DNA from 2 places in the Curtobacterium sp. NPDC090223 genome. Region 2 is predicted to be linked to the other one. Evidence: predicted binding sites of a transcription regulator. Region 2 holds the regulator's gene; the other holds the start of a gene.

Region 1 (14,183 bases), on a different contig from region 2:
GAGGAACCGTGCGTTGCGGAGGCGACCCCGGCCTCCCGGCCGGATCCGGAGCCCGTCCCCACCGGGCGCAGGCCGGAATGCGCGACCCGCCGCGCGCGTTAGCATGGTCTATCCGGAACCCGACGCTGCGTCCGGTGTCTCGACCGCTTCACCTCGCCCACGAAGGGGACCCATGGACCAGCCGGATCCGTTCGGATTCATCGGACTCACGTACGACGACGTCATGCTCCTGCCGGGGTACACCGACGTCATCCCGAGCGAGGCGTCGACGACGTCCCGGCTCACCAAGCGGATCACGGTCAACGTCCCGCTGCTCTCCGCGGCGATGGACACCGTCACCGAAGCCCGCATGGCGATCGCGATGGCGCGCCAGGGCGGCATCGGCATCCTGCACCGCAACATGTCCATCGCGGACCAGGCCGCAGCGGTCGACAAGGTCAAGCGCTCCGAGTCGGGCATGATCACGAACCCGGTGACCACCAACCCGGACGCCACCGTGGCCGAGGTCGACGCGCTCTGCGGACAGTTCCGCGTCTCCGGCCTGCCCGTGGTCGAGGGTGACGGCACGCTCGTCGGCATCATCACCAACCGCGACATGCGGTTCGTGGCGCCGTTCGAGCAGCAGACCACGTTCGTCCGCGACGTCATGACGAAGGCGCCGCTGATCACCGCGCCCGTCGGCATCGACCCGGACGACGCCGTCGCGATCTTCGCCGAGCACAAGATCGAGAAGCTGCCCCTCGTCGACGCGGACGGCAAGCTCCGCGGGCTCATCACCGTCAAGGACTTCGACAAGAGCGAGAAGTACCCGGACGCCACCAAGGACGACGCCGGACGCCTGCGCGTCGGTGCGGCGATCGGGTTCTTCGGTGACGCGTGGCAGCGTGCGACGGCCCTGCTCGAAGCGGGCGTCGACGTGCTCGTCGTGGACACCGCGAACGGCCACAGCGCCGGCGTGCTCGACATGGTCCGCCGTCTGAAGGCCGACCCGGCGTTCGACGGTGTCGACGTCATCGGCGGCCAGGCAGCCACCCGCGAAGGCGCCCAGGCGCTCATCGACGCCGGCGTGGACGCGGTCAAGGTCGGGGTCGGCCCCGGTTCGATCTGCACCACCCGCGTCGTCGCCGGTGTCGGCGTGCCGCAGGTCACCGCTGTCTACGAGGCCTCGCTCGCGGCGCGCGAAGCCGGCGTGCCGGTCATCGCCGACGGCGGCCTGCAGTACTCGGGCGACATCGCGAAGGCCCTCGTGGCCGGTGCCGACACCGTGATGCTCGGCTCGCTGCTCGCCGGCACCGACGAGTCCCCGGGTGACCTGGTCTTCGTCAACGGCAAGCAGTTCAAGGCGTACCGCGGGATGGGCTCCCTCGGCGCGCTGCAGACCCGTGGCAAGAAGACCTCGTACTCGAAGGACCGCTACTTCCAGGCGGACGTCCCCTCGGACGACAAGCTCGTCCCGGAGGGCATCGAGGGCCAGGTCCCGTACCGCGGCTCCGTCGCGAACGTCGTGTACCAGCTCGTCGGTGGGCTGCGGCAGTCGATGTTCTACGTCGGCGGTCGGACGATCCCGGAGCTCAAGGCGCGCGGCAAGTTCGTCCGGATCACCCCGGCGGGGTTGAAGGAGTCGCACCCGCACGACGTGCAGATGGTCGTCGAGGCGCCGAACTACAGCCGGTAGTCGGGCTGGCTGCTTGGCTGGCTGGCGGCCTGATCCGGCTGACTGACGGCTTGTTGGCGGCCTGATCCGGTCGAGACGCCCCTGTCCCCTCGAGACACCGCCGAATTCGGCGGCGTCTCGGGCGGACGGGGGCGTTTCGCGTTCCCAGGGGCGCCAGCCGGGTCCTCCACAGGGAGGCAGCGCGGCGGCGTTCTCCACGGACTCCAGCGCACCTGCCGTCCGGGATGTCGGGCACGGCCAGGCTGCGGGTATGGAAGCTCCTCCGCACGCGCTGCTCATCCGCACCCCGACCACGCTCGTGGACCCCGTCCGGCTGTTCCACGGCGCCGCCGTCGAACGGGGCCAGTGGGAGACGCTCGGGCATCTCGAGCGTCGGCGACTCCTAGTCCGCGGCCGGTACGCCGCGCTGCGGTCACCCGGTGTGGTCTCCCACCGCTCCGCCGCGGCGCTCTGGGGGCTGCCGGACGTCGACCGTCCAGATGCCCGCCTGCACCTGATCGACGCGCGGGTGCAACGGACGCACAGCGGCCGCGGCGTGGTCCGGCACGTCGCCCCGCTCGCTCCTGCCGAGACGACGACCGTGGACGGCGTGCCGGTGACGTCCCTCGTGCGCACGGCAGTCGACGTCGCACGGACGGGGTCCTCCGCGCAGGGCGTCGCGGTGTTCGACCACCTCCTGCACCGGCAACTCGTCACGCGGGACGAGCTGGAACAGGTCCTCGGCAGGCTCGGCGGACGTCGCGGCGTCGGCAGGGCCCGGGATGCGCTGGCGTTCGCCGATCCCCTGGCCGAGTCCCCCGGCGAGTCCATCAGCCGGGTGACCGCTCGGGAGCTCCGGGTGCGCGCGCCCGTCCTGCAGCAGGAGTTCGACACCGACGTCGGCCGGTTCCGCGTCGACTTCTGGTGGCCAGAGCACGGTGTCGTCGGGGAGTTCGACGGGCGTGTGAAGTACGCCGACCACGACGCGCTGTGGGACGAGAAGCTCCGGGAGGACGCGCTGCGCCGGCACCCGGAGGTCCGGGCGGTGGCACGGTGGACGATGCGCGAGGCCGTATCGCCCGCCGCACTCGCCCACGTGCTGCTGCGAGCCGGGGTCCCGGTACTCCGAGCGGCAGGGGGAACACCGCGGCGCTGAGGCGCTGAGCGCGGGCGCGCGGACTACGCTCCGGGCATGGTCAGCGCCGTCTCTCACACCTCGATCGACTGCCGCGACGCGTACACGCTCTCGGAGTGGTGGCGTCAGGTCCTCGGGTACCGCGACGACCCGGACGACCCGAACCAGCCAGGGCACGAGGAGTGCATGATCCTGGCAGCGGACGGCTCCCACCGCATCCTGTTCATCGAGGTACCCGAACCGAAGTCCGTGAAGAACCGGATCCACTTCGACCTGCGCCCGACCGATCGGACGCGTGACGCCGAGGTGGAGCGGCTCCGCGGGATCGGCGCGGTCGAGCTCGCGGACCGGAGGACCCCGGCCGGCGGCTGGGTCATCCTGGCCGACCCCGAGGGCAATGAGTTCTGCGTGCTCCGGTCCCAGGCCGAACTCGACGCCACCGACCGCTGACGCAGCCTCCCGCGCGCCGGCCACACTCGCCTGGCCGGCCGCCCCGCGCGCCGGCCACACTCGCCGCGCCCCCGCACCACCCGGCCGCGCCCGGCAGCCCCGCTCGCTGGCCCCGCGAACCCCAGCCCACCGCCGAGCTACACCGCCCAGCCACACCCCGCCGGCACCGCCTTCGTCCCGAGACACCGGGGACTCCTCGAAACGCCCCCGAACACCGCGGCGTCTCGAGAAGACCGCGGCGCCCCAAGGGCACCGCGGCGCCACCCGAACACCGCGGCGCCACCCAAACACCACGGCGCCCCAAGGGCACCGCGGCGCCACCCGAACACCGCAGCACCACCCGAACGCCGCGGCGCCCCAAGGACCCGACGGCACTCAGGAAACAGGCCCCCAGGAACCCGCCGCGCCAGCCAACCCACACACAACGCAACACGCACGCACAGCCGGACGACCTCCCCGCCGCTGATCCCGAACATCCGCACAGCTTTCGTCACGGCTCGGTAACGAAACACTTTCCGTACCGCCCCGTCACACGGGCGAAACACCCGGACCCTACTTTTGCTCGCATCCCCACACGGAGGCGTCGCACTCGACCCGATGCGACAACAGCCCCCGTGCCGAGAAAGGGTTCCACGGATGATCAGAACCACCCGCGCCACCACGGCGCTGGCACTGGCGGGAGTCGCGGCGGTGCTGCTCGCGGCATGCTCGACCTCCGGCAGCGCCGACCCGTCGTCGTCCGCCTCCGCGTCCAAGAAAGACCCGGCGGCCAGCTGCGAGGCCCCGTCGTCGCCCGGCACCGACGCACTGAAGATCGGCACGATCCTGCCCCTCACGGGCTCGCTCGCCTACCTGAACCCGCCGGCCGAGGCCGGTGTGGGCCTGGCGGTCGACGACATCAACGCGGCCGGCGGTGTGCTCGACAAGGACGTCACCATCGACCCGCAGACGGACTCCGGCGACAGCACGGACATGACGGTGTCGAGCTCGGCGGCGTCGAAGCTCGTGAACGCCAAGGTCCCGGTCGCGATCGGCGCCGAGTCCTCGTCCGTGACGCTCAACGTCATCGACCAGCTCACCAGCAACTGCATCGTGGAGATCTCCCCCGCGAACACCGCGTCCGACCTCTCGGGCTACTCGTCGTACTACTACCGGACCGCTCCGCCGGACTCGGTGCAGGGTTCGGCGCTCGGCCAGCTCGTCACGGGTGACGGCAACGCCAAGGTCGCGTTCCTCGTGTTCAACGACACGTACGGCACGGGTCTCCGCAACTCCGTCCAGGAGGCCGTCGAGTCCTCCGGTGGCCAGGTCGTCTACGGCGCCAAGGGCAAGGGCCAGGAGTTCCCGCCAGGGCAGACCACCTTCTCGTCCGAGGTGACCGCGGCCCTCGCCGCCAAGCCCGACGCGATCGTCGTGCTGGCGTTCGACGAGACCAAGTCGATCATCCCGGAGCTCGTCTCGCAGGGCTGGGACATGTCGAAGGTCTACATGTCGGACGGCAACACGGCCGACTACTCGAAGGACTTCGACAAGGGCACGCTGACCGGTGCGCAGGGCACGATCCCCGGCGCCTCGCCGAAGGACGACCTGAAGCAGCGCCTGGCCGCGTACTACAAGAAGTCGTCGGGCAAGGAGCTCGCGGACTACTCGTACGCTGCTGAGTCCTACGACGCCACCACCCTCGCCGCGCTGGCCGCGGTGAAGGGCAAGGGCACCGACTCCGGCACGATCCAGGCGAACATGGACAAGGTCTCCGGGGTCGACGGCGGCACCGAGTGCTCGACGTTCAAGGACTGCAAGGCCCTGCTGGACGACGGCAAGGACATCCACTACACGGGCCCGTCCGGCATCGGTCCGTTCGACTCGAACAACGACCCGTCGAGCGCCTACATCGGCATCTACAAGTTCGACGGTGACAACAAGCCGGTCTACCAGAGCGCCATCCAGGGCTCGGTCAAGAAGTAGCCGCACCGCACCACCACGAAGCGACAGTTCTCCGCGGACGATCCGCGGAGAACTGTCGTTTCCGCGTGGGGGCGCGAACGCCGGACGGGAGGCCCGGCTCGGCTCCGTCAGGCCGGCACCGCTGGTGCCGTGGTGCGGCGGGCACGGCGCGCGGCCAAGAACGAGTCCGTGGAGAGGATCACCAGGGCGACCCACACGATGCCGAAGCCGATCCACCGCGACGTCGACATCGCCTCGTGCTGGATCGTCACCCCCACGATCAGCTGCATCACCGGCGTCAGGTACTGGGTCAGCCCGAGCGTCGACAGCGACAGCCGCCGGGCCGACGATGCGAAGAGCAGCAGCGGGACGGCCGTCGCCGGACCCGCCCCGATCATGATGAGCGCGTGCACCCAGCCCGCGCCGCCGAACGTGACGCCGCCGCCGATGCCGGTCACGCCGAGCACCACGAGCGTCACCACCGCGACCGGTGTCAGCCACATCGTCTCGATCGTCAGCCCGGACAGGGCGTCGACGGTCCCGCCGACGCGCTTCTTCACCAGGCCGTAGAGCCCGAAGGAGAACGCCAGCACGAGCGAGATCCACGGCATCTGCCCGTAGCCGACCGCGATCACGACGACCGCCAGGATGCTGATGCCGACCGCGGTCCACTGCGCCGGACGGAGGCGTTCGCGCAGCAGCACGACCCCGAGGGCGATCGTGACGAGCGGGTTGATGAAGTACCCGAGCGCCGCCTCGACCGTGTGACCCGTCGTCGTCGCGATCACGTACACGGTCCAGTTCACGACGATGAGCACCGCGGCGATCGCCATCACGCCCATCACCCGACGCTGGACGATCAGGGAACGCGTGCGCAGCCACGAGCGCGTGACGAGGATCGCGATCGCGCAGAAGCCCAGCCCGAAGACGATCCGCCACGCGACGATCTCGAACGCGCCGCCGGGCGCCATCGCCGCGAACAGCAGCGGCATCAGCCCCCAGAGCCCGTAGGCGACCACGGCCTGCACGACGCCGACCGATGCTTCGCTCCTGGGCACGCGCTCCGTCACGGACCAATGCTACGGACACGGCGAACGCCCCGGCAGCACGAGGCTGCCGGGGCGTCCGACGGGTGGAACTGGTGTCAGTGCTCGATGACCGCGAGGACGTCGCGAGCCGAGAGGACCAGCAGGTCCTCGCCCGAGTACTTGACCTCGGTGCCGCCGTACTTCGAGTAGATGACCTTGTCGCCGACGGCGACGTCGAGCGGGACGCGGTTGCCGTTGTCGTCGATGCGACCCGGACCCACGGCCACGACCTCGCCCTCCTGCGGCTTCTCCTTCGCGGTGTCCGGGATGACGAGACCGGAAGCGGTGGTCTGCTCCGCCTCGACCTGACGGATGACGATGCGATCTTCGAGCGGCTTGATGGTGACGGCCACGGTGACCTCTTCTTTCTCGGTACTGACTCGGTACAGATGAAAACCGGTTGGCACTACGCACACGAGAGTGCCAGGTCCAACTGTAGGGGGCCTCTGGCACTCGGTCAATCCGAGTGCCAGTCCTCCTGGTGATGACAGGATCGTCTCATGGACGCCACCGAACTCGCTCAGCTCCTGACCCCGGACGGGATGGCGCTCCTCGACCGGACGCCCGCCGTGTCCGACGACGGCGAGATCGTCCGCGTGGTGTCCCGCCTCCGGGCCGAGGGACACGACCCCCGCCTGGTCGCCGCGGTGCTCACGCAGGCGAAGCTCCGGCTCAAGGCCCGTGGCAAGTTCGGGGACTTCGCGAGCCGGATGCTGTTCACCGAGGCCGGCCTCGAGCAGGCGACCCGGCTCTCCGTCGCCGCCCAGCACGCCGGGCGGTTCGCCGCGGCCGGTCTGCACCGGGTGGCGGACCTCGGCTGCGGGATCGGCGGTGACGCACTCGCGATGGCTGCCCTCGACCTCGACGTCACGGCGGTCGACCGGGACGAGGTGACGGCGGCGGTCGCGACGCACAACCTCGCACCGTGGCCGGACGCCCGCGTGGTGCTCGGCGACGCGGCGACCTTCGACGTGTCGAGCGTCGACGGCGTCTGGATGGACCCGGCTCGCCGCACGTCCGGACACACGAACACCCGCCGGCTCGCGGACCCGGACGACTGGTCGCCGTCGCTCGACACCGTGTTCGCGGCCGCGACGACCACCCCGACCGGCGTGAAGCTCGGTCCGGGCATCGACCGCGACCTGATCCCGGACACGGCAGAGGCACAGTGGACCTCCGTCGACCGGGAGGTCGTCGAGCTCGCGCTCTGGTTCGGCCCGCTCGCACGCCCGGGTGTCCGCCGCGCCGCGACCGTCATCGGCGCGCACGGCATCGCCGAGCTGACCGGGGCCACGGACGCCGAGGACGTCGAAGTCGGCGCGATCGGCGCGTACCTGTACGAGCCCGACGGTGCGGTCATCCGGGCGCGGCTGATCGGCGACCTGGCGCGCTCGATCGACGGCCGGATGCTGTCGGAGGGGATCGCCTACGTCACGTCCGAGCAGGCCGTGACGACGCCCTTCGCGCAGGGGTTCCGGGTGCTCGACACGATGCCGCTCGACGTCAAGCAGCTCGCTGCTCGCCTGGCCGCGGAGGGCGTCGGCACGGTCGAGATCAAGAAGCGCGGCGTCGACGTCGACCCCGCCCAGTTCCGGAAGCGCCTGCGACTGCGCGGTGGCACACGGCGGATGACCCTCGTCCTCACGCGGCTAGAGGGCCGGCACACCGCGGTGCTGTGCGAGCGACTCAGCTGACGAACGCGCCGGAGTCCGAGCCGTAGTCGGTGCCGTAGTCCGAGTACCCGCCGGAGTGGCCGATCGCGAACACCACGACGGCGATCCAGAGGATCCAGATGCCGGTCATCACCCAGCCGGCGATGATGCCGGTCAGCGCGAGGCCACGGCCCTGCTCACCGGTCTGACGGATCTTGCCGAGCGCCACGTGGCCGAGGATCGCGCCGGCGGGGCCGAGCAGGATCGCGATGAAGAAGAACGGCACGGCACCGAGGCCGAACACGATCGACAGGATGGCCAGGATGCTCGTCTTCGGACGCTGTCCGTACGGCTGGTACCCGGTGTTCGCGTAGTCGGCGGGACCGGCGTACGGGTTCTGCTGCGCGTAGGGGTTCTGCTGCTGCGCGTACGGGTTCGGCTGCGGCGCGCCGTAGGGGTTCGGTTGCTGCGGCGCGGCGTACGGGTTCTGCTGCTGCGGCCCGCCGTACGGGTTCTGCTGCTGCGGCCCGCCGTACGGGTTCTGCTGCTGCGGCGCGCCGTACCGGGGCGCCTGCGGCGCGCTGTACGGGTTCTGCTGCTGCGAGGCGTCCGGCCCGTTCGGCTGCTGCTCGTCCGGCTTCGGCCACTGGTTCTGATCGGACACGTTGCACCCCTCCCGACGGCCCGTGCGGTCGTCCGTTCGATCCTGCCACACGAGCGCACGAGCAGGACGCGAGCGCGCAGCAGGACGGGAGCACGCAGCAGGGCGCAAGCGCGCAGCAGCCTCAGACCTGGACGGTGGTGACCGGCAGCGTCGAGTCCGCCGCGATCCCGAGGTCGCTCGGCGCGTGTCCTCCGGCGACGAGCCGGGCTCCGACCGCCGCGATCATCGCACCGTTGTCCGTGCAGAGGTCGAGGGGCGGGATGCGGAGCTCGACCCCGGCCTCCTGGCAGCGGGCCTCGGCCACGGCGCGGAGCCGGGCGTTCGCGACGACCCCACCCCCGAGGAGCAGCCGGGGCACCCCGGTGTCGCGGCAGGCGTTCAGCGCCTTGGTGATCAGCACGTCGACCACGGCTTCCCGGAACGACGCGGCGACGTCGGCCACGGGGACCTCCCGGCCCTCGTCGCGGCAGCGTTCGACCCACCGCGCGACGGCGGTCTTCAGCCCGGAGAACGAGAAGTCGTAGCGGTGCGCCGCCATGTCCTTCGGCAGCGTCAGCCCGCGGGGGAAGCGGATCGCCGTCGGGTCGCCCTCAGCGGCGGCCCGGTCGATCTGCGGTCCGCCCGGGTACGGCAGCCCGAGCAGCCGCGCGACCTTGTCGAAGGCCTCTCCGGCGGCGTCGTCGATGGTCTCGCCGAGGAGCTCGACGTCGTCGACGAGATCACGGACGAGCAGCAGCGACGTGTGCCCACCCGACACCAGGAGCGCCACGGTCGGCAGCTCCAACGCGCTGCCGTCGGCACGGAGGACGTCCGCCCCGACGTGTCCGACCAGGTGGTTCACCCCGTAGAGCGGCTTGCCGGTGGCCACGGCGAGCGCCTTCGCCGCACCCACGCCCACCATGAGCGCCCCGGCGAGGCCCGGCCCGGCGGTGACGGCGACCGCGTCGAGCTCGTCGAGCGTCACGCCGGCCTGCTGCAGCGCCTGGGTCAGGGTCGGGGTCATCGCCTCGAGGTGTGCGCGCGCGGCGACCTCGGGCACGACACCGCCGTAGCGTGCGTGCTCCTCCATGCTGGACGCGATGACGTTCGCCAACAGGGTGTTCCCGCGCACGATGCCGACGCCGGTCTCGTCGCACGAGGTCTCGATGCCGAGCACGAGGGGTTCAGTCATCGAGGATCTCCTGTCCGATCGGACCGGTCCGGCGGGTGGCTGCGGGTGCGAGCGCTGCCCGCATCACCCATGCGTCCACGCCGTCCGGCTGGTAGTAGCGCGGCCGGGTGGCGATGTGCTCGAACCCGAACGCCGTGTACATGGCCTGGGCGACGGGGTTGTCGGCGCGGACCTCGAGGAAGACCTCGGCCACGCCGCGGCGACGGGCCTCGTCGAGCAGCTCGGTGAACAGCACCCGGCCGATGCCCTGCCCCCGGTGCTCCGCCGACACCGCGATGGTCTGCACGTCGGCGACGGGGTTCCCCGCGAGCGAGGACAGTCCCGCGTACCCGACGATCGTCGGCGCGCCGTCCTCGGTCGTCTCGACGACGACGTAGTACCCGTGCGGCGAGTACAGCTCGCCGGACATCTGGGACGCGGACCAGGCGTCGGTGGGGAACGAGGCGTGCTCGAGCCACATCACGTCGTCGAGGTCCTGCGGGTGGGCGCGCCGCAGGCGCAGCCCGTCGGGCAGGGTCACTGCTTCACCCGCTTGGGCGCACCCGGCACCGTGACGTCGGGGTCGCGGAGGTAGAGCGGCAGGTCCTCGGCGAAGGGACCACCGGAGGCGAGCCGGTCCGCGGCGAGCGACCCGAGCCTCCCGGCCGGGATCGTGGCGGCGGTGACCCGCCGTTCCGGACCGGAGGCTCCGAGCACGTCGTCGAGATCCGCCGGCTTCGCGAGTCCGGGACCCCCGACGCGTGTGCCGGTCTGGTCGTAGACGCTCCAGTAGACCTCGCGACGGCGGGCGTCCGTCAGGACGACCAGCGGTCCGGCTTCGTCGGCGGCGACGGCGTCGTGGCTGACGAGCGGCAGGAACGGGACGCCGCGTGCCGCGGCGAAGGTGCGTGCGGCGGCGATGCCGACGCGGAGTCCGGTGAACGGCCCCGGGCCCATGCCCGCGACGACTCCCGTGACGTCGGCCGGGGTGATGCCGGCGTCTTCGAGGACGCCCTGCAGGAACGGGCCGATGACCTCGGCGTGCCGTCGGGTGTCGTCCGTCGAGCGTTCGGCGAGCACCTGACGGGTCTCGGGGTCGACGACGGCGACGGAGGTCCCGGCGGAGGTGTCGATCGCGAGCAGCACCTGTCCATCGTAGGCGGACAGAACCGCTGGTTCGCCCTCGCTCTGGGGGCAGCACGGCGCTGTCGAGCGCGCCGATCCGGCCGACAGGGGGCTGTGCGAGCCGTTCGGGTCGGCTCGCACCTCCAGGGAGTGACAGCTCATGCAGAAGCGCTTCACCAGGGCGGCCGTCGCCGCCGTGATCCTCACCGCAGCCCTCGTCGCCGCGCCGATCGGGGACGGCGGGGCCGCGCAGGCCGCCGTGCCGGTCGGCAACATCGGGAAGTTCAAGCAGACCTTCCGCGAGGACTTCACCACCACCGCGGCCGCCAAGGGCAAGTTCGCCAAGACGTACGCGAAGTCGTGGCAGCCGTACCCGGACGGGATGGGCAACGGCATGTACTGGTCCGGCTCGCAGATCAGCGCGCACGGCGGGGTGATGGACGTCACGCTCGACGGCAAGCACGGCGCCGCCGGCACCTTCGGCACGCCCACCGGCGCATGGGGGCACGTCGGCGGGAAGTTCTCCGTCCGCGCCCGGGCGATCGGCGGCAAGGCGAACGGCGCGGCGTTCATGCTGTGGCCGACCTCGAACGTGTGGTCCGAGGGCGAGATCGACTACCCCGAGAGCAACTTCGAGGACAGCCCGATGCTCCACCACCACTCGATGGTGAGGGGCAAGGAGGTCAACGCCGTCAGCACCTCGACGCGCGTCAAGTGGACAGACTGGCACGTCTACTCCGTCGAGTGGATCCCCGGGAAGTCCGTGAAGTACATCGTCGACCGCAAGGTGGTCAACACCGTCACGAAGGACGTGCCGAAGACCGCGCACCGGTACATGTTCCAGGTCGGGAACTGGGGCGCGGCCGGCCACCTGTACATCGACTGGGTCACGACGTACGACTACAAGCCCTGACCGCGTGTCCCCTGGTCGGGGGACTTCCGAGCTGGCGAATCCTTGTGATACGTCATCGAATCTGCTTAGAGTGCACGCCGGGTCGAGATCCGACCGTGCGGCGCTCGTGGGGACGTCTGCCGCAGTCACGTCAGGGAAATGACATCCATGCAGACACGTACCAAGCGTGCGGCCCTCGTCGCCGCCGTCCTCGGCGCAACACTCGTCGCCGTCCCGTTCGGCGGGGCATCGACCGCGGTCGCCGCGACCACCTCCGTGACCGGAGCCCGGTTCGAACAGACGTACGGCGAGGACTTCGCGACCGACGCCGCGGCGGGTGGACAGTTCGCCCGGCAGTACGCGGACTCCTGGCAGCCGTACCCGGACGGGACCGGCGGGATGTGGTTCTCCGGCTCGCAGATCAGCGCGCACGACGGGTTCATGGACGTCGCGCTCGACGGCCGCCACGGTGCCGCCGGGACCTTCGGGACACCGGCCGGTGCCTGGGGCCACCAGGGCGGCAAGTTCACCGTGCGGGCGATGGCCACGGGCGGTGACCGCAACGGTGCCGCGTTCATCCTGTACCCGACCTCGAACCGCTGGGCCGACGGCGAGATCGACTTCCCGGAGAGCAACTTCGAGTCGACGCCGATGGCGTACCAGCACCTCATGATCCCGGGACTCGAGGGGCTGTCGTACAGCGCCAGCACCGGCGTCTCCTGGCGCGACTGGCACACCTACTCGGTCGAGTGGATCCCGGGGCAGTCCGTGACCTACCTCGTCGACGACCGGGTCGTCCAGCGGGTGACCTCGGACGTCCCGACCACGCCGCACCGCTACATGTTCCAGGTCGGCAACTGGGGCGCCTCCGGGCACCTCTACATCAACTGGGTCAGCATGGCCGAGTACGTGGGCTGATCTGGTGTCCGGGGAGCAGACGCTGGACGACGGCCCGTTCTTCCACGGGACGAAGGCCGACCTGCGGGTCGGCGACCTGCTGACGGCCGGGTTCCGGTCGAACTACCGGCCGGAGGTCGTCATGAACCACGTCTACTTCACGGCGGTCAGTGCCGGTGCCGGGCTCGCGGCGGAACTCGCCGCGGGCCCCGGCGAGCCCCGCGTCTACCAGGTCGAGCCGACCGGGCCGTTCGAGGACGACCCCAACGTGACCGACCGGAAGTTCCCGGGCAACCCGACCCGGTCCTACCGCAGCACGGCGCCGATCCGCATCGTCGGTGAGGTGACGGACTGGACGCGGCTGACGCCGGAGGCCCTGCAGACGTGGCGGGACCGGCTCGCGGTGCTCCGGACCGAGGAACGCGGCGCCATCATCAACTGACGTGACACCGGCCGACGGCGCCCGTCAGAGTGCGACGCCGGTCCAGCGTGGGCCGGTGGCCGTGACGATGACGCGGCGGGGTTCGTCGGGGACGTCGTCCGGATCGAGGTCACCGACGTCGGCGGCCGTCTCGGCACCGGTCGCGCGGACGATCTCGACGTCGAGCACGCTGTCGGTGATGCCGTCGACGAAACCGCGCCCCCACTCGACGACGACGATCGACGCGTCCCAGTCGAGGTCGAGGTCGTCGAGCTCCACCGGGTCGGACAGCCGGTAGGCGTCCACGTGCACGAGGTCCGGGCCGGACGTCGTGGGGTGGGTCCTGGCGAGCACGAACGTCGGGCTCGACACCTGACCCCTGGCCCCGAGCGCGGCCCCGAGCCCCCGGGTCAGGGTCGTCTTGCCGGCGCCGAGCGGCCCGGTCAGGACGACCAGGTCACCGGCTCGGAGCACCGCGGCGAGCCGGGCGCCGAGCGCGCCCATATCGTCGGTGCTCCCGACGGTGGTGTCGAGCAGGACGGTCACGGGTGGTCGCCCCGCAGGTACTCGCCCACCCGGCCCTCGACGGAGTGGCCTTCGTAGACGCGCGGGACCCTCGAACCGATGCGGCAGACGATCTCCTCGCCGATGGTGCCGAGGGCGTCGCCCCACTCCAGCACGGTCATCTCGTCGCGCTCCCCCGTGCCGAACAGCACCACGGTGTCGCCGACCCGGACGTCGTCGTCGCCGACGTCGACCAGGAACTGGTCCATCGCGACCCGGCCGGCGATCGGGTACCGCTTGCCGCCGATCGTCACCGCGAGCCGGCCCTGTGCGGCACGCGGGACGCCGTCCGCGTAGCCGACCGGCACGAGCGCCAGGGTGCTCTCGCGGTCGGTGCGGTACGTGTAGTCGTAGGAGACCCCGGTGTCGACGGGGACACGCTTGGTCTTCGCGACGGAGGCCGTCAGGGTCATCACGGGTTCCAGGCCGAGGTCCGCGGCCGAGACGCCGTCCGCACCGGGGATGCCGAACAAGTTCGCCCCCATCCGGACCATGTCCTTGCGGAACTCCTTGCGCTCGAGACCCGCGAGCGACGCCGCCACGTGCT
Region 2 (14,183 bases):
TCATCCCGATCCCGCAGCGCATACGGCTGGCGATGCAGGTCGGGTCTGCGATCGACGGGGCTGCCGCTACCACCGACCCAGCCGTGCCTGCAGCACGGCGAGGGCCGCGGGACCGGCCGTCGAGGTCCGGAGCACGCTGTCGCCGAGCCGCACCCGCACGGCACCGGCGGCGGTGAGCCGATCCAGCTCGGAGCCGTCGATCCCGCCCTCCGGGCCGACCACCAGGACGATCTCGGTGGCGTCGGACGGCGGTTCCCAGGTCGCCAGCCGCACCGTGGCGGTCGGATCGAGCACGACCAACGCGACCCGGGCCTCCAGACCGGAACCACCGGAACGGCCGGAACGGCCGGAACCACCGGAACCGCCGGAACCGCCGGAACCGCCGGAACCAGACCCGACCCCCGCAGCCAGCGCAGCCGTCGTCACCGGCGCCGAGACGGACGGCACCCGCGACCGGATCGCCTGCTTCGCGGCCTCGTGGGCGATCGCCTGCCACCGGGCCCGGCCCTTCGCGACCTTCGCGCCCTCCCACCGGGAGACGCTCCGCGCCGCCGCCCACGGCACGACGTGGTCGACACCGATCTCGGTCGCCGCCTGCACCGCCATCTCGTCCCGGCCGCCCTTCGCGAGCGCCTGCACGAGCGTCAGCGCCGGGACGGGGACCGGCGAGGTGGTCAGCGACGCGACGGTGAGCACGAGCGCGTCCCGGTCGACCGAGGCCACCGTGCCGACCGCGACGGTCCCCTGGCCGTCCGAGATCCGCAGGGTCTCCCCCACGCGGACCCGGGACACCGTCACGGCGTGCCGGCCCTCGGTGCCGTCGAGCGCCACGGACCCGCCGACGGCCACGCCGTCCAGCGAGTCGACCAGGTAGAGCGACGCCATCAGAAGTTGAAGAAGCGGTCGCGGAGCTTGCCGAACATGCCCTGCTGGAACTTCGCGAGCTGCGGGGGCGACGCCTTGTGCGACTTCGCGAGCTGCTCGACGAGCTGGCGTTCCTTGTGCGAGAGCTTGGTCGGGGTGACGACCTGCACGCCGACCCGCAGGTCGCCGCGGCCGTTCCCGCGCAGCTTCGTCACGCCGCGGTCCTTGAGGACCAGGACGTCGGCGCTCTGCACACCCGGACGGATCTCGAGCTCGACCGGGCCGTCCAGGCCGTCGATCGTCGTCGTGGTGCCGAGGACCGCATCGGTCATGGCGACCTCGAGCGTGGCGAGGAGGTCGTCCCCGTCGCGGCTGAAGACGTCGTGGTGGCGCACGCGGATCTCGAGGTAGAGGTCGCCGGAGGGTCCGCCGGCCGGGCCGACCTCACCCTGACCGGGCATCTGCAGGCGCAGCCCGGAGTCGACGCCGGCGGGCACGTCGACCGGGATCGTCCGGCGCGCGCGGACGCGGCCCTGCCCCTGGCAGGTGGGGCACGGGTTCGGGATGACGGTGCCGTGCCCGCGGCAGGTGCCGCACGGCGCGCTCGTCACGACGTTGCCGAGGAGCGAGCGGACCTGGCGCTGGATGTGCCCGGTGCCGCCGCAGATGTCGCAGGTGCGCGGGCTCGTGCCCGGCGCGCAGCAGGAACCACCGCACGTCTCGCAGAGCACCGCGGTGTCCACCTCGACGTCCTTGTGGGTTCCGAAGACGACCTCGTCGAGGTCGACGTCGATGCGGAGCAGCGCGTCCTGGCCGCGCTCGGCGCGGCTGCGCGGACCGTTGCCACGGCTCCCACCGCCTCCGCCGCCGAAGAAGGCGTCGAAGATGTCGCTGAAGCCGCCCGCGCCGCCGCCGCCGAACGGGTTGTCGGCCTGCGGGCCGGCGTCGTACCGACGACGCTGCTCGGGGTCGCTCAGCACGTCGTACGCGTGCGTCACGTCCTTGAAGCGCTCGGCGGCGTCCGGGCTCGGGTTCACGTCCGGGTGCAGTTCGCGGGCGAGGCGGCGGTACGCCTTCTTGATGTCGGCGTCGGCCGCGTCACGCGGGACACCGAGGACGTCGTAGTGGTCTGCCACGTGTTCCTCAGGTAGGTTTCGTCGGTCTTGCTGGTGGATCGGTCTGGAGGCCCGGGTCGGCTGCCGCGCTCAGCGCGCGTCCCCGGGGTGGTCGGTCGTCAATTCTCTCCGAGCAGCCTGGACAGGTACCGCGCGACCGCGCGGACCGCGGCCATGTTGGTGCCGTAGTCCATCCGGGTGGGGCCGAGGACGCCGAGGCGCGCGACCTCGCCGCCCGCCGCGACGTACCCGCCGGCGACGATGCTGGTCGCGTCGAGGCCGTACTCCGCGTTCTCGACGCCGATCCGTGCGGTGACGGAGACGTCGTCGAGCTGCATCTCCCCGAACAACCGGAGCAGGGTCACTTGTTCCTCGATCGCTTCGAGGACCGGGAACAGCCCGCCGGAGAAGTCCTGTTCGCTCTTCGCGAGGTTCGCCGCCCCCGCCATCAGCAGGCGGTCCTGCCGGTTGGCGGCGACCTGTTCGATGAGGGTCGCGACCACCACCCCGGCGAGGGTCTGCGACTCCGGCCGGATCTGCGCCGGGATCGCCCGGAGCGCCGTCGGGACGTCCTGCAGCAGGAGTCCGACCGCGGCACCGTTCACCACGGCGCGGAGCTCGACGAGCGCGGACTCGTCGAGGGTGACGTCCGTCTCGACCACCCGCTGCTCGACCCGGGCGGTGTCGGTGATGAGCACCACCATCAGGCGGGTGTCCCCGAGCCGGACGAGTTCGACGTGCTGCACCCGGGCGCGCACCATCGACGGGTACTGCACCAGGGCGACCTGGTTCGTGAGCTGGCTGAGCAGCCGGACGGTGCGGCTGAGCACGTCGTCGAGGTCGTTCGAGGCGCCGAGGAACGTCTCGATGGCCTGCCGCTGGGCGCTGGTCAGCGGGCGGGCGGCAGCGAGGTGGTCCACGAAGAGCCGGTAGCCCTTGTCCGTCGGCACCCGGCCGGACGACGTGTGCGGAGCGATGATGAGCTGCTCGTCCTCGAGCAGGGCCATGTCGTTGCGGATCGTGGCGGCGCTGACGCCGAACGCGTGGCGCTCCACGATGGACTTGGACCCGACCGGCTCGCGTGAGGCGACGTAGTCGCGCACGATCGCCTTGAGGACCTCGAGGGACCGTTCACTGACCACCGGGACCCCTTCCGCTCGTGCTGGCACTCGGATGTGACGAGTGCTGATCCTACGCCCGACCACCGACGTCCCGACACTTCTGCACCGGTGTGGATACGCTCGTGCGCATGAGCTACGGACAGCCGCCGAACGGACCCCAGGGCTACGGACAGCAGCCCGGCGGACCGCAGTACCAGCCGCCCCAGCCGATGACGCCCGAGGACCAGCGCCTCTGGGCCACCCTGACGCACATCGGTGGGATCTTCTTCAACTTCATCGTGCCGCTCGTGGCGTACATCGTGCTGCGCGACCGCGGGCAGTTCATCCGCGAGCACACCCGGCAGGCGCTGAACTTCCACATCACGGTCGCGATCGCGAGCTTCGTGTCCGGCCTGCTGACGATCGTGCTGATCGGGTTCGTGCTGCTCCCGGTGATCGGGGTGCTCGTGGTCGTGTTCGCGATCATGGCCGCCGTCGCCGCGAACCAGGGCCGGTTCTACCGGTACCCGCTCACGTTCCAGTTCATCAAGGACTAGTCGAGCAGTTCCCGCACCACGGCGTCGGCGAGCAGCCGGCCCGGCAGCGTGAGTTCCAGGCGCCCCGGCCGGGCCAGCGCGCTGCGACCGTCCACCAGACCGCGGGCGATGAGCCCGGCGACCCGGCCACGGGCCTCCGGTCGGATCTCCTCGGTGCGCAGCTCCCCGCGGACGCGCGCGGCCAGCAGCAGGCGCTCCACGTACCGGGTCTCGTCGTCGATCGTCTCGCGTCCGGCGGCCGGGGACTCGTCGGCGAGCACCCGGTTCGCGTACGCGGCCGGGTGCTTGACGTTCCACCACCGGGTGCCGGCGACGCTGGAGTGCGCACCGGGTCCGACGCCCCACCAGTCGTGGCCCTTCCAGTACGACAGGTTGTGCCGGCTGACGTGCTCGTCGCCGCGCGCCCAGTTGGAGACCTCGTACCAGCCGTACCCGGCGTCACCGAGCACCTGGTCCGCGAGCTCGTACATGTCCGCGGCGAGGTCGTCGTCCGGTGCCGGCAGCTCCCCGCGGGAGACGGCACGGCCCATCGCGGTGCCGTCCTCGACGATGAGCGAGTACGCCGACACGTGGTCGGGCTCGCAGGCGATGGCCGCGTCGAGCGAGGTGCGCCAGTCGTCCAGGGACTCCCCCGGCGTCGAGTAGATCAGGTCGAGTGAGACGTCGAGCCCCTGCTGCTTCGCGAGGTCGACGACGTCCGGCACCCGGAGCGGGTCGTGGGTGCGGTCGAGCGTGGCGAGCACGTGCGGGACCGCGGACTGCATGCCGTAGCTCATCCGCGTGAAACCCGCCCGCTGCAGGGTCGCGATCGACTCCGCGTCGACGGAGTCCGGGTTCGCCTCGGTCGTGACCTCGGCCCCGGGCAGGATCCCCCACGTGTCGTCGATCGCCCGCAGGATCATCGCCAGGTCGCTCGCGGGGAGCATGGTCGGGGTGCCGCCACCGAAGAAGACGGTCGAGACGGGACGGCGAGCCACGCCGGAGCGGTCGAGCACGGAGGCGGCCCAGGCGATCTCGCGGACGGCGTGCCCGGCGTAGTCGTCACGGCGGACACCGCGGAGCTCGGATGCCGTGTACGTGTTGAAGTCGCAGTACCCGCAGCGAACCCGGCAGAACGGCACGTGCACGTAGACGCCGAACGGCACGTCACCCGATCCGGCAGCGGGGGTGATCAGTCCGTCCGCGGGTGCCGGGTCGGCGATCGGGAGAGCACTCGGCATGGAGTCCATTGTCCGCCATGATGGAGGCATGGAGCACCACCCCGTCCCGACCACGGTGCTGTGGGACATCGACGGCACCCTCGTCCGCAACGCCACCTCGCCCGGCAACCTGTACCACCTCGCGCTCGAGCGGGCGACGGGCCGCGACCTCCCCCTGCTCGTCGGGCACCAGCACGGCCGGACCGACGCCGGCATCATCGCCGAGCACGTCCGTGCCCACGACCTCGGCGACGACCTGATCCCGACCGTCAGCCGGCACCTCCGCGACCTCTCCGAGGAACGGCACCGCTCGGGCGAGCACCGCACCGCGGCTCCCGGGGCCACGGCGCTCGTCGCCCGGTTCGCCGAGATCGGTTGGCGCAACGGGCTGCTCACCGGCAACTCGGCCTACCGCGCGCGGGTCAAGCTCGCCGGCGCCGGGTTCGACGTCGACGCCTTCGACTGGGAGCACTCGTACTTCGGCGACGAGGAGGTCGAGCGCACCGGCGTGACGGCCCTCGCCGCGGCAGCACTCGCCGGCACCCGCGCCGTCATCGTCGGCGACACCCCGCGCGACGGCGAGGCCGCCGACGCCGTCGGCATCCCGTTCCTCGCGGTCGCGACCGGCGTCTACGACGTCGACGCGCTCCGGCACACGAACGCGGTCGCCATCGCCCGCGACTGCGTGTCCGACGCCGCGCTCATCGAGGACGCGATCGCCGCGCTGCCGCCGCTGCGGCACGAGGGCTGAGCGCGGACTAGTCGCCGCGCAGCGCCTCGAGGTACTTCTCCGCCATCACGCGCTGCTGCCGACGGAGCAGCGGGGCGACGAAGCGCCACTTCGCGCTCGCCGGCTGCGAGAACTGCCGGATCTGCAGCCACACCGAGCCGTCGGCGGTGCGCTCGATGACGAAGGACTCCTCGCCCGAGAGCGGGTGCCCCTCGAGCGTGCCGTAGGCGAAGCCCTTGCGGTCCGGCTCGTCGATGATCGACACGACCCGCACCGGCGCCTGCACCGTCTGCCCGAACGCGTGCATCGTCAGCACCGCGCTCGTCCCCGCCGTCACGAGCGGGGTGCCGTCCGGCGCGAACTGCTCCACCCGCGGGGTCCCGATCGAGGCCGGCGCGATCGGCACGCCCTGCTCGTCGAAGGTCACCGGGTTGTAGCGGACCTCGTCGTCGTCCGGTGCGTCGTCGACGCGCACCGCGATGCCGCTGCGCTCCTGGATCTGCCACGTCAGCGCCTGGGTCACCGCGGTCTCGAAGCGCTGGTCGCCGTGACCGATGCGCGAGCGCGACTCCGCCGGGACGAATCCCTCGGGCGGGTAGGTCATCAGGTCGGGCGCCTGTGTGGCACCGACTGCTCCGTAGGTCAGGGCGGTCAGGTACCCTCCGCGGCTGCTCATCAGGCCATCGTACTGGGGGTGCACGGCCGGGTCGAACCCACGCGGTCCGGCCCGCCGTCCGCTTTCCGCGCACCCCGAACTGGAGGCCGTGCACCCCTCCGCCCCGCCCCTATCGTGGACGCGTGCTCACGTCCGCCCCCGCCCGCCGCCGGTCCGTCGACCCGCGGGTCCGGGCCGCCGGCGTGCTCACCCTCGGCAGTTTCGCGGTCGCCGCGGCGAGCCGGATCGCGGTCGACCGGGTGGCCGCCGACGTCGAGACGCTCGACCTCGTCGCCGCCGTCGGGGCATCAGCGGCCGGGCTCGGCGTGCTGCTCTTCAGCGCGACGCTCGTGCTCGCGGTGCAGCGCCACCAGCACCGCCGGGTGCCGCTCGTCATCGGCGGCGTGACGGCGCTCCTGGCGCTCGGTGCCGTGGCCGCCGCGGTCGTCGCGACGACAGCGGCGGACGTCGCGGCGGCATCCGACGCGACCATCGTGCGGACCGCACTGGCGGGACTGGCTGCTGCGAGCCTCCCGTCCGTGTGCCTGGCGGCCCTGCGTTCCCGCGACCAGCGGGGCTGAACCGCTCCTACTTCTTCTTCTCTTCGACGTCGCCGGAGAGCGCCGCGATGAAGGCCTCCTGCGGGACCTCGACCCGGCCGATGGTCTTCATGCGCTTCTTGCCCTCCTTCTGCTTCTCGAGGAGCTTGCGCTTGCGGGTGATGTCACCGCCGTAGCACTTCGCGAGGACGTCCTTGCGCATCGCGCGGATGCTCTCGCGAGCGATGATCCTGGCCCCGATCGCAGCCTGGATCGGCACCTCGAACTGCTGGCGCGGGATGAGCTTGCGCAGGCGCTCGGTCATCAGCGTGCCGTACGCGTACGCCTTGTCGCGGTGCACGATCGCACTGAACGCGTCGACCTGGTCGCCCTGCAGCAGGATGTCGACCTTGACGAGGTCGGCGGCCTGGTCGCCGATGGGCTCGTAGTCGAGGCTGGCGTAGCCCTGCGTCTTGCTCTTCAGCTGGTCGAAGAAGTCGAACACGATCTCGCCGAGCGGGATCTGGTAGCGGATCTCGACGCGGTCCTCGCCGAGGTACTCCATGCCGAGCAGCGAGCCGCGGCGCTGCTGGCAGAGCTCCATGATCGCGCCGACGTAGTCCTTCGGCGCGAGGATCGCGGCGCGGACCATCGGCTCGCGGACCTCGACGATGCGCCCGGTCGGGAACTCGGACGGGTTCGTGACCTCGGTGACCGAGTTGTCCTCGGTCGTGACCTCGTAGATGACGCTCGGGGCGGTCGTGATGAGGTCGAGGCCGAACTCGCGGGAGAGCCGCTCGGTGATGATCTCGAGGTGCAGCAGCCCGAGGAACCCGCAGCGGAAGCCGAAGCCGAGCGCCACAGAGGTCTCCGGCTCGTACACGAGTGCGGCGTCGGAGAGCTTGAGCTTGTCGAGCGCGTCACGGAGGTCCGGGTAGTCCGAGCCGTCGATCGGGTACAGGCCCGAGAACACCATGGGCTTCGGGTCCGTGTAGCCGGGCAGCGCCTCGGTCGCGGGCTTCTGCGCGCTCGTGACGGTGTCGCCGACCTTGGACTGGCGGACGTCCTTCACGCCGGTGATGAGGTACCCGACCTCCCCCACGGAGAGGCCCTTCGTGGGCTTCGGCTCGGGGCTCGACACCCCGATCTCCAGGATCTCGTGCGTCGACTTGGTCGACATCATCTGGACCTTCTCGCGCGGGGCGATCGAGCCGTCGATCATGCGGACGTACGTCACGACGCCGCGGTAGCTGTCGTAGACGGAGTCGAAGATCATCGCGCGGGGCGCGGCATCCGCGTCACCGACGGGGTTCGGCACGGTGCGGACCACGCGGTCCAGCAGCTCGGGCACGCCCACGCCGGTCTTGCCGGACACCCGGAGGACGTCCTCCGGCTTGCCACCGATGAGCTGCGCGAGCTCCGCGGCGTACTTGTCGGGCTCGGCGGCCGGCAGGTCGATCTTGTTGAGGACCGGGATGATCTCGAGGTCGTTCTCGAGCGCCAGGTAGAGGTTGGCGAGCGTCTGCGCCTCGATGCCCTGCGCGGCGTCGACCAGCAGGATCGCGCCCTCGCACGCGGCGAGCGAGCGGGACACCTCGTAGGAGAAGTCGACGTGCCCGGGGGTGTCGATCATGTTCAGCGCGAAGGTCTTGCCGTCGAGCTCCCACGGCATCCGGACGGCCTGCGACTTGATCGTGATGCCGCGTTCGCGCTCGATGTCCATCCGGTCGAGGTACTGGGCACGCATCGCGCGGTCCTCGACGATGCCGGTGATCTGCAGCATGCGGTCGGCCAGCGTCGACTTGCCGTGGTCGATGTGCGCGATGATGCAGAAGTTGCGGATCGCCTCGGCCGGAGTCGCGGCGGGCTCGAGCGGGGTGGCTGCTTGTGGGCTCACGGTTCCTCAGGTGGGTCGGACGGTCGAACGATTGTCCCACGGTTGGGCGTGCTCGGGGTGCGGGGCGGGCGCGAGTTGCTCGCGCCGGGCGCGCGAGCTGCGCGCGAGTTGCTCGCGCCGGGCGCGAGTTGCTCGCGGTACCGACAAGTGCGCAGTCGGACGCACGCGCAGTTGTCGTCAGGACGAGCACCCAGCCACCCGCCCTCGCACCGTGCGAGGCGGACCGGCACCGAGCCTCCAGGCCAGCCACCCTGCCCTCGCACCGTGCGAGGCGGACCGGCACCGAGCCTCCGGGCCGGTCGGACGGCCGCGCTCAGACGACGGCGTGCGCCGGGGCCGGCAGTGCGCCCAGGCCGCGCCGGAGGTCCTCCGGGGTCGCCGCCAGGCAGACCCGGATCCAGCCCTCGCCGGTGCGGCCGAACGCGCTGCCCGGCGCGACCGCGACCTTCTCGTGCTGCAGGAACGCCAGCGCCCACTCTGCGACGTCGCCCTGTGCGGCGTGCGACATGTCGATCCACAGGTAGAACGCGCCACGCGGGTCGTTGTACCTGATGCCGGCGGCGTCGAGGACCTCGGTCGCGACCGCGAGGTTGGCGCGGTAGTGCTCCCGGGCATCCCGTACCGCCGAGTGGTCGCCGACGATCGCGGCGAGGGCCGCGTACTGGTCGGGCTCGGCGACGCAGCTGATCATCGCCTCTTGCGTCGTGCGCATCGTGGCGCCGAGGCCCTTGGGCGTGACGAGGTACCCGACGCGGACGCCCGTCATCGCGTACGTCTTGCTCAGCGAGAACGCGGTGAACACGCGGTCGTCCTCGTCGAGCGCCGCCAGGCTCACGTGGCGGGTGTCGTACGTGAAGTACTCGTAGACCTCGTCGCTGATCACCCAGAGGTCGTGGCGCTTCGCGAACGCCAGGATGTCCCGCAGGGTGTCCTCGCCGAAGACCGATCCGAGCGGGTTGGACGGCGAGTTCACCACGATCGCCCTGGTGTGCTCGGTGATGCTGGCCTCGAGCGCGTCCAGGTCCGGTTCGAAGCCGTGCTGCGGCTCCAGCCGGTACGGCACCGGGGTGGCTCCGATGATGTGCGCGTTCAACGTGAACGTCGTGTACCCGGGGTCCGGCACGAGGATCTCGTCACCGGGGCTCAGCACCAGGGTCATCGCCTGGAACAGTGCCTGCGTCGCCCCGACCGTCACCCAGATCTGCTCGAGGTCGGCCTCGATGCGGTTCTCGCGGCGCAGCTTCTCCTGGATGGCCGTCCGGAGCGGCGCGATGCCGCCGTTCGGCGTGTAGTCGGTGCGGTCCTCGGTCCAGGCGCGCTTGGCGGCGTCGGCGATGTGCGGCGCGACCGGCACGTCCGGTTCGCCGATGACGAGCATCGTGACGTCCGCACCGTCGGCCTGCAGCAGGGCGGCCTGTTCGAAGACGCGGCGGATGCCGGAGGCGGGGACGGTGTCGATCCGAGGTGCGAGGGACGGCATGCCCATCACGGTAACGCCCGCGTGTTTCCGCGCGGTGACGCGTGTCGCGCGCGTTGAACCGCTGTCCCCCTCCTGGTAGTGTTGCTTGCTGGCTTGCGCGTTCCCCGCCCACGGGTGGAACGCGAGACGACCAAGGGCCCCTCTACCCAGCGGTCGCATTCACCCGTACGAGACGAAGCAGGAGCACCACATGGCGAACATCAAGTCGCAGATGAAGCGCATCAAGACCAACCTGAAGGCCCAGGAGCGCAACAAGGCCTACAAGTCCGAGCTGAAGACGCTCATCCGCCACACCAACGAGGCGGTCTCCGCTGGCGACAAGGAGAAGGCCGCCGCGGCCCTCGTCGTCGCCACGAAGAAGCTCGACAAGGCCGTGAGCAAGGGCGTCATCCACAAGAACCAGGCCGCGAACCGCAAGTCGGCCATCGCGAAGAAGGTCAGCGCGCTCTGAGCAGCTGATCTCTGAAGGCCCCGCACCGTTCGGTGTGGGGCCTTCGTCGTTCGTGGGGCGCGGGGGCGCGCGCGGCGGCGGTGCGGGCGCGGTGCGCGCGGGGGCGCGGGCGGCGGCAGTTCGGTTCGGCTTCGCACAACCGAAAGCACTTCGCACCGCGTACTTCCGTGGTGCGAAGTGGTTTCGGTTACGCGGGGTGCGCTCACGCCGCGCGCGGAAACGGGCGCGCGCGGGCGCGGGCCGGCGCGGGCCGGGACGGGTCGCGTCAGCGAGCTTCGCCGCGCCGGGCGATGGTGCGGACCATGACCTCGAGCGCGTAGTGCGCGTCGCGCGAGCCACCCTTCACCGCGGTGTCGGCCTCCGCGATGCTGATGATCGCGTTCGCGAGACCGGCCTCACTCCACCCCGCGACGTCGCGCTGCGCACGCTGCACCTGCCACGGCGCCATGCCGAGCGCGGAAGCGGCCTGCCCGCTGGAGCCCCGGAAGCCGCTGACCTTGGCCATCGTGCGGATCTTGCTCGCGAACGCGGCGACGATCGGCACGGGGGCCTCACCCGTCGACAGGGCGTGCCGCAGCTCGACGATCGCCGGAGCCGATCGACCCGCCAGTGCGATGTCGGCGACCTTGAAGGCGTTCGTCTCGACCCGGCCGCCGTAGTACTTGTCGACGACCTTGTCCGTGATCTCCTGCGCCTCGTCGGCGAGGAGCTGCCGGCACGCCGCCGCGAGCTCGGCGAGGTCGTCCGCGAACGCCGCGACGAGCGTTCGGACGGCCGAGGGGGCGATCTTCCGCCGGGCCGCACGGAACTCGGCGTTCACGAAGTCGATGCGGTCGGTCTCGCGCTTGAGCTCGTCGCACTGGACCTCGATCCCACCGCCGACGCCGCTGCGGATCGTGTCGAGGAGCTTCTTGCCGCGGACACCCCCGCCGTGCCGGAGCACGAGGGTGACGTCGTCCGCGGGGTTGCCGAGGTAGGAGATCGTCTCCGTGATGAACGCGTCCGTGCACTTCTCGACGTTCGTCACCCGGACGAGCCGCGGTTCGCCGAACAGCGACGGGCTCGCGAGGGTGGCCAGCAGGCCGGGGGCGTACTGGTCGGCTTCGAGGTCGTGGACCTCGAGTGCGGGGTCCTCGCCCACCAGGAGGTCGCGCAGCATGCCGGTCGCCCGCTCGGCGAGGAACGTCTCCGGCCCGGTCACGAGGACCACGGGCGCGGGACGGATGCCGGACCACGGGACCTGGTCGATCTTCGCGGCGGCGCGCGCGGGCTTCTTGGCGGGCATGCGTTCCTTCCGATGGTGCGGCTCCGAGTCTACGGGCCACCCCCGACCCGGGCGGCACGACTCCCGGCCGCGCGACCCCGGACCGCGCGGCCCCGGGCGGCGCGGCCCCGGGCGGCGCGGCCCCGGGCGGCACGGTCCCGGGCGGCACGGTCCCGGACGGCACGGGCTCCGTCGCCCGGCGCTCCGTCCAGACCTCGGGCCCCTGGCTTCCCCGGCGCACGACGACGGTGCCCTGCAGGTCGGTCCGGAACGGCGTCGTCCCGGCGGCGGCCAGCATCGCCAGGGCGGCCGCGGTTGGGTGCCCGTAGGTGTTGTCCGCCCCGACGCCGATCAGGCCGACCGGCGCCGCGAGCTCCCGGTAGAGCGTCGGGTCCTGGTCCGCCGAACCGTGGTGCGAGACCTTGACGACGTCGACCGGCTCGATGACCGCGCTCCCCCGCAGCCGGCGCTGCGCGGTGGCGTCGAGGTCACCGAGCAGCACACCGGACAGGCACGTTCGGCAAGAGTCCGGCGCCGGGCCGACCCGGAGCACGATGCTCGCGTCGTTCCCGCTCGTGGAGTCGCCGGCGCGCGGCCAGAGCACCCGCCACGGGAGCGCACCCAGCATCCCCGCGACCCCGTCGTCCGCGTCCCGGACGTCCACGCCCGCACGCTGGAGATCCCGCACGACGCCGTCGTCCGCAGGACGCCCGGTCGGCCCGGTGAGCGCGACGTCCACGTCCGCCGCGACCTCGGCCACGGCACCGACGTGGTCGCGGTCGAAGTGCGTCAGCACGAGCAGGTCGATCCGCCGGACACCGAGCAGGTCGAGACAGGCGCGGAGTCGTTCCGGGTCGTCGCCGACGTCGACGAGCGCGGTGCTCGTGCCGTTGCGGACCAGGACGGCGTCGCCCTGCCCGACGTCGCACGCCGCCATCGCCCAGTCCCCGGGGAGCCCGGCGCGGACGACCGCCCGCGGAACGAGCGTCGACGCGATGCCGATCACCCCGACGACCGCCGCGACCAGGAGCACCCGGGCCCGCAGTGCCGCCGGCACGAGGACGGCGGCGACGATCCCCGAGCTGACCGCGGCGGCGGCCCCGACGCCGAGGAGCCCGGCCGGCCACGGCACCGCGGCGAACGGCAGCGCGGCGGCCCCGTGCGCGACGGCGCCGATCGCCGCAGCCGGCGCCCAGGCGACGGCAGCGAGGACCTCGGCACCCGCGGGCCACACCGGCGCGAGCAGGCACGCACCGAGGCCGAGGACCGTGACCACCGGTGCCAGGGGCTCGGTGAGCAGGTTCGCGGGCACCGCGTAGGTCGGCAGCGCAGCCGACAGCGGGATCGTCAGCGGCCAGCACGCCACCTGCGCCGCGATCGGCACCGCCAGCGCCGCGGCCACAGGCGTCCAGCACCGCCGCGCGAGCAACGCGGTCAGGGGTGGCGCGAGCACGACGATCCCGCTCGTCGCGAGCACGGACAGTCCGAACGCGAACGAGCGCGAGAACCACGGGTCCACGACGAGCATCCCGAGGACCGCGAGGCAGATCAGCGGCACGCCCCGCACCGGACGCCCGGCCAGGTGCACGACGAGCACGACGACGGCCATCACGGTGGCACGGAGGATCGACGGGTCCGGGCGGACGAGCACGACGAACCCGATCAGCAGGGCGATCGCGCACACGGCCCGCGCCAGCCGACCCAGCCCGACGGCCTTCCCGAGGACCACCACGAGCCCGACGATCACCGCGCAGTTCGACCCCGAGACGGCGGTGAGGTGGGTGAGCGCGCTCGTCTCCATCGCGGACTCCGTCGCGGGGTCCAGGCCACCACGATCCCCGATGGCGAGCCCTCGGAGCAGCGACCCACCCGGCTGCGGCAGCTGCGAGGTGACCTGCGCGAAGGCGGCGCGCGCCGTGTTCGTCGCGCCGAGGAACCCGGCCGGTGGCGAGCTGGTGGCGGCGCCGCGGAGGAACACGACGTACGCCGTCGCGGCGCCGGGCTCGTCGGCCTGGAGCACCGCGCGCCCGGTCAGCCGGGTCCCCGCCGGGAGTGCGGCTCGGGGTCCGGCGTCCCGCGACGGCACGACCCGGACCGGAACGTCGAGCCTGCCGACGTCGGCAGCGCTGCCGACGTCGGTAGCGCCGTGCAGCGTGGCGAGGACGGAGCGGTCCGCTGCGCCGAGGTCCCGGTCGAGTACCGCCTGGATCTGGACCGTCCGACCGGTGACCGCCGTGAGCGCAGTCGGCGATCGGTTCGTCGCCCCGGTCGCCACCGCGACGGCGACCACGCCCACGAACGACGACGACGTCAGCACGAGCGCGGCGCTGAC

Evidence for each region. Region 2 encodes HrcA, which represses chaperone genes, less so after heat shock. Its sites were predicted from a motif close to TTNGCACTCGNNNNNNNCGAGTGCNAA; they were not measured.
Region 1: a site for HrcA is predicted at 6,718-6,744, ahead of groES (co-chaperone GroES). Genes of this name have one in related genera too.

The regions. Positions count from the first base shown of each region.
Region 1 is NZ_JBIVCN010000004.1:42,378-56,560, forward strand. It holds gene guaB (IMP dehydrogenase) at 173-1,675, shown strand; gene ACIPJY_RS10195 (hypothetical protein) at 1,926-2,810, shown strand; gene ACIPJY_RS10200 (VOC family protein) at 2,847-3,239, shown strand; gene ACIPJY_RS10205 (ABC transporter substrate-binding protein) at 3,876-5,204, shown strand; gene rarD (EamA family transporter RarD) at 5,312-6,253, opposite strand; gene groES (co-chaperone GroES) at 6,328-6,624, opposite strand; gene ACIPJY_RS10220 (methyltransferase domain-containing protein) at 6,772-7,965, shown strand; gene ACIPJY_RS10225 (DUF4190 domain-containing protein) at 7,958-8,587, opposite strand; gene tsaD (tRNA (adenosine(37)-N6)-threonylcarbamoyltransferase complex transferase subunit TsaD) at 8,709-9,758, opposite strand; gene rimI (ribosomal protein S18-alanine N-acetyltransferase) at 9,751-10,278, opposite strand; gene tsaB (tRNA (adenosine(37)-N6)-threonylcarbamoyltransferase complex dimerization subunit type 1 TsaB) at 10,275-10,883, opposite strand; gene ACIPJY_RS10245 (glycoside hydrolase family 16 protein) at 11,023-11,775, shown strand; gene ACIPJY_RS10250 (glycoside hydrolase family 16 protein) at 11,923-12,672, shown strand; gene arr (NAD(+)--rifampin ADP-ribosyltransferase) at 12,677-13,093, shown strand; gene tsaE (tRNA (adenosine(37)-N6)-threonylcarbamoyltransferase complex ATPase subunit type 1 TsaE) at 13,118-13,576, opposite strand; gene alr (alanine racemase) at 13,615-14,183, opposite strand, start outside.
Region 2 is NZ_JBIVCN010000001.1:192,066-206,248, reverse strand. It holds gene ACIPJY_RS00905 (RsmE family RNA methyltransferase) at 67-885, opposite strand; gene dnaJ (molecular chaperone DnaJ) at 885-2,000, opposite strand; gene hrcA (heat-inducible transcriptional repressor HrcA) at 2,099-3,121, opposite strand; gene ACIPJY_RS00890 (DUF4870 domain-containing protein) at 3,229-3,636, shown strand; gene hemW (radical SAM family heme chaperone HemW) at 3,633-4,856, opposite strand; gene ACIPJY_RS00880 (HAD family hydrolase) at 4,885-5,586, shown strand; gene ACIPJY_RS00875 (DUF1990 family protein) at 5,594-6,241, opposite strand; gene ACIPJY_RS00870 (hypothetical protein) at 6,364-6,801, shown strand; gene lepA (translation elongation factor 4) at 6,809-8,656, opposite strand; gene ACIPJY_RS00860 (pyridoxal phosphate-dependent aminotransferase) at 8,970-10,136, opposite strand; gene rpsT (30S ribosomal protein S20) at 10,327-10,587, shown strand; gene holA (DNA polymerase III subunit delta) at 10,853-11,872, opposite strand; partial or broken gene ACIPJY_RS00845 (ComEC/Rec2 family competence protein) at 12,591-13,652, opposite strand.